DNA from 2 places in the Tsuneonella amylolytica genome. Region 1 is predicted to be linked to the other one. Evidence: predicted binding sites of a transcription regulator. Region 1 holds the regulator's gene; the other holds the start of a gene.

What was found. The regulator LexA, encoded in region 1, represses DNA repair genes until DNA is damaged. The targets are predictions, from matches to a motif close to GTTCCNCNCTTGTTCT.
Region 2: the regulator LexA is predicted to act here: its motif matches at 1,312-1,327, upstream of recA (recombinase RecA).

The regions. Positions count from the first base shown of each region.
Region 1 is NZ_CP032570.1:56,087-58,487, forward strand. It holds gene D4766_RS00285 (molybdopterin molybdotransferase MoeA) at 1-577, shown strand, start outside; gene lexA (transcriptional repressor LexA) at 646-1,329, shown strand; gene D4766_RS00295 (ComEC/Rec2 family competence protein) at 1,333-2,401, opposite strand, start outside.
Region 2 is NZ_CP032570.1:272,129-274,529, reverse strand. It holds gene D4766_RS01330 (DUF4139 domain-containing protein) at 1-1,280, shown strand, start outside; gene recA (recombinase RecA) at 1,416-2,401, shown strand, end outside.

The DNA of each region.
Region 1 (2,401 bases):
GGCCATGATCGCCGGTCTCGCGGATGCCGAACGAGTGGGGCCGGTGCCCGACGATCATGCGAAATTGCTGGCGGCGTTCGAAAACGCGAGCGACGCCGACGTCATCGTGACGACCGGCGGCGCTTCGGTGGGCGAGCACGACCTCGTGCGTCCTGTGTTGGAGGACTGGGGCGCGCGGATCGATTTCTGGCGGGTGGCGATCCGGCCGGGAAAACCGCTCATGATCGGTCGACGCGGCTCGCAATGGATCGTGGGTTTGCCGGGCAATCCCGCCTCGGCATTCGTCACCGCATTCTTGTTCGTCCTTCCCGTGCTTCGCAGGCTCGGCGGGGCATCGGCGGACGAAGCCTCGCCTAAGGCTCTGCCGGCGATCCTCGCGGACGGCGTGCCCGCCGGCGGAAGGAGGCGCGAATTCCTCCGCGGCATCCGCAAGGGCGCGACGGTCGTTCCGATTGCCGAGCGCGATAGCAGTGCGCTGCGCGCATTGGCGGCGGCCGATTGCCTTATCGACCGTCCCGCCAATGCGGATGCCTTGACTGCCGGGGCGCCTGTCGCGGTCTATCCGCTAGACGCTTGACGCCGCTAACGAAGTTTCCTAATTGTTCCGCGTTCGTTCCCGAATTGGAACGCTTGTGGAGTAGCCGGATGCTCACCGCCAAGCAACGCGAATTGCTGCAGTTCATCACCACCCGCCTCGAGGATGACGGAATCTCGCCGTCCTTCGAGGAGATGAAGGAGGCGCTCGACCTCAAGAGCAAGTCCGGCGTCCACCGTCTGATTTCCGCACTAGAGGAGCGCGGCTTCATCCGCCGCCTTCCCAACCGCGCCCGCGCGCTGGAAGTCGTGCGGCAACCCGAGGACATGGTCGCCGTGCCGAGGGCCAAGGCCAACGACAACGTCGTGCCGCTGCGCGCGCCGGCTCCTTCGCGGCCGCGACCGGCTAACGACATCGTCGAGCTACCTCTCCACGGGAAGATCGCTGCGGGCGTACCGATCGAGGCACTCGAGAGCGATCGCACCCTGCCCGTCCCCGCCGCGCTTCTGGGTCCCGGCGATCACTACGCGCTGGAGGTTTCGGGCGACTCGATGATCGAAGCCGGCATCTTCGACGGCGATTTCGCGCTCGTGAAGAAGACCGATGTCGCCCGCGATGGCGAGATCGTCGTTGCGCTCGTCCGCGACGAAGAAGCGACCCTCAAATACCTTCGCCGCGAGAACGGGATGATCCGGCTCGACCCCGCCAACGGGGCCTACGAACCGCAGGTGTACCGGGCGAACGAGGTGCAGGTGCAGGGCAAGCTGGCCGGCCTTCTCCGCCGCTACCACTGATCGCTATCGGTATCGCTCGGCCGCATTGCGGCGGGCGGTCCACCACGGATGGTCGCCCTGCCGGGCGGCCACCGTCGTGAGGCGCGGCGGGTCGAGCGTTATCGCCAGCCCGCCGTTCGCATCCAGAAACCGGCGATCGGCCTTGAGCCAGCGCGGCCGGCAGCTGGCGGGCAGCCAGCGGTCGGCGACGACGATGTCCGACCGTTCGCATGCCGCCGCCAGCGCGCGTTCCTCGATCCGCGACCTGCTTCGGGCGAGCAGCACGGTCCAGGTTTTCCCTCCGCGATCGATCGCCAAGGCGCAGAAGTCGGCGCTGCACCGCGCGCCGGGCCAATCGGCGATCGCCAGCGGATCGCCCTTCATACCGGCCATTTCGAGCAGATTGTCGCGCGCATAGTCGCTCCGCCCTTCGCGCAGGACGAGCAGGCGATCGCCCTCGCCGGCGATACCGACATGTCGGCCATCGCCCGAAACCAGCATGTCGGGCGTCGGCGTGACCAGCAACATGCCGCCGGCTATCGCAATCGAAACGAAACCCCACAGGCGCCGCCGCCCCTTCCACAGCGCCAGCCAAAGAAGGCCGGCTATGAACAGTGCGTACGTTCCCCACCCCATCTGCGGCATGAGACGAACCGCCCCCGGCTGTGCGGCGGTGTAATGCGCGATACCGAGGAGGAGATCGAGCGATTGCCCGGCCAGCCACCACACCGGCCCGCCGAGCCCGAACAGGTCGAGCACGAGCGCAAGCGCGATCAGCGGCATCGACGCAACCGTCACCAGCGGAATGGCGACGACGTTCGCGATCGCGCCGTAGAAGCCGGCGCGGTGGAAGTGGAACAGCACGATCGGCATCAAGGCCAGTTCGATGACCACGCCCGTCAACAGCAGCATGGCGGCGCGGCGTCCTGTCCTGGACAGCCAGCTTTCCTCGCGCGGGACGAGGAACGCGCGGATCGGCGCGGCCTCGTGGAGGGCGACGATCGCGACGACCGCGGCGAAGCTCATCTGGAAGCTCGGCCCCATCAGGGCCTCGGGCCAAATGAGCAGGACGGCGAAAGCCGCAGTGGCGACC
Region 2 (2,401 bases), 220 kb from region 1:
TCAGCCCCGGCGCCCTCGTCGACGGCACGCTCGGCAACCGAGTAAGGATCACGCGCACCGATCCCGCCACGGGGCGGGAGAGCAGCGAGGCGGCGGTCGTGCGCACGCGCGCGGACGGCGGGCTCGTGCTGCAGACGGCGGCGGGTTACGAGGCGGTCCGCTGTTCCGGGCTGCCCGAGCGGCTGACCTTCGACCGGGTGCCGGCCGGGCTTTCGGCGGGGCCCGTCTATTCGATCGACACCGCAAGCCCGGCGGGCGGCACCTACACCGTCACGCTCACCTACCTGTCGTGGGGCTTCGACTGGCAGGCGCACTATGTCGCGACGCTGGCCGAGGGGCGAGGGGCGGATGACCTCCGGATGCGGCTGACCAGCTGGCTGACGCTGGTGAACGACAACGGCCAGTCCTTTCCCGATGCCGAACTGATGGCGGTCGCGGGGCGGCTGCAGGTCACCAGCGACTATGCCGCGCTGGCCGACCCGCCCGAGGGCCGGCCGCTGCAACTGGTCTGCTATCCCATCGGCAGCACCGCGGCGGGATCCCCGGTGCCCCGCGACGGGGTGTATCCGCCGCCGCCGCCGCCGCCGCCCCCGCCGGCAATGATGGCGGCGCCGGTTTCCGCCCAGGACATCGGCAGCGCCATAGTCGTGACCGGCTCGCGCGTTTCGCGGGCGGCGATGGTCGCGAGCGAGGAAGACCTGGCGGACCTCAAGCTCTACCGGGTGCCAGAGCGCGTGGACCTGGCGGCGAAAAGCCAGAAGCAGGTCGCCTTTCTCGACGAGGACGCGGTCACCGGGCGGCTGCTCTACGCGGGCGAATGCGGGCCGTGGGCCGTGACTGACGAACCGCAGCCCGCCGGCATCCTCCTCGCGACCGTCAACGACCGCGCGCACGGGCTGGGGCGGGCGCTCCCCACGGGGGGCCTCACCGTGTTCGAGAGCACGCCCGAGGGCGAGCTGCTGGTGGGCGAGCAGCGGCTGCGCGATTATGCCGACGGGCAGGACGTGGAGCTCGAGATTGGGACCAGCGCGCAGGTGTACCTGTCGTGCGCGCGGGCCGACCCGGAGCGCGAGCGCAAGCCCGGAGAGCGGGTCGCCATGCAGGCAATCGCGACGAACGCCAACCGGTCGCCGGTACGGGTGCGGGTGCAACTCGGCGGCAGCGCGGCGCACATTGCAGGCCTGCGCGGCGTAACGGTGAAGGACGGCGCACGGATCGTGGAGGTCGTCGTCCCGGCGGGCGGGCGGCGCACTCTCGAATGGACGATCATCGACGAATAATTCGCCGGATTCGCTTGTTGGAAATATTTTCGTTCCACTCTTGTTCTCATGGAACAAAGGGGATACATCGCTTTTCGGACGACAGGTGGCCGCCGGATTGCCCGGGGGCCTAGGCAAAGCGCGAAAGGGTGTGTCATGGCGGCTGCGAATCTCAAGTTGGTAGAGGGCAAGTCAGTGGATACGGACCGTCAGAAGGCGCTCGACGCGGCGCTCGCACAGATCGATCGCGCGTTCGGCAAGGGTTCGGCGATGAAGCTGGGCCAGAAGGAAGCGATGCAGGTCGAATCGATTTCGACCGGTTCGCTCGGGCTCGACATCGCGCTCGGCGTCGGCGGCCTGCCGAAAGGCCGCGTGATCGAGGTCTACGGGCCGGAAAGCTCGGGCAAGACCACGCTCGCGCTCCACGTCATCGCCGAAGCGCAGAAGAACGGCGGCACCGCCGCGTTCGTCGACGCCGAACATGCGCTCGACCCGGTCTATGCCAAGAAGCTGGGCGTCAACATCGACGAACTGATCGTCTCGCAGCCCGATACCGGCGAACAGGCGCTCGAGATCACCGACACGCTGGTGCGCTCGAACGCGGTGGACGTGCTTGTCGTCGACTCGGTGGCGGCGCTGGTCCCCCGGGCTGAGATCGAGGGCGAGATGGGCGACAGCCACGTCGGCCTCCAGGCCCGCCTGATGAGCCAGTCGCTGCGCAAGCTCACCGGCTCGATCAACCGGTCGAAGTGCATGGTGATCTTCATCAACCAGCTCCGCATGAAGATCGGCGTGATGTACGGCAATCCCGAGACGACGACGGGCGGTAACGCGCTCAAGTTCTACGCCTCGGTTCGCCTCGACATCCGCCGCACCGGGCAGATCAAGGACCGCGACGACATCATCGGCAACTCGACCCGCGTGAAGGTCGTCAAGAACAAGGTCGCCCCGCCGTTCAAGCAGGTCGAATTCGACATCATGTACGGCGAAGGCATTTCGAAGATCGGCGAAATCCTCGATCTCGGGGTCAAGGCCGGCATCGTCGAGAAGTCGGGCTCGTGGTTCAGCTACGATTCGATCCGGATCGGCCAGGGCCGCGAGAACGCCAAGACATACCTCAAGGACAATTCCGAAGTTTGCGA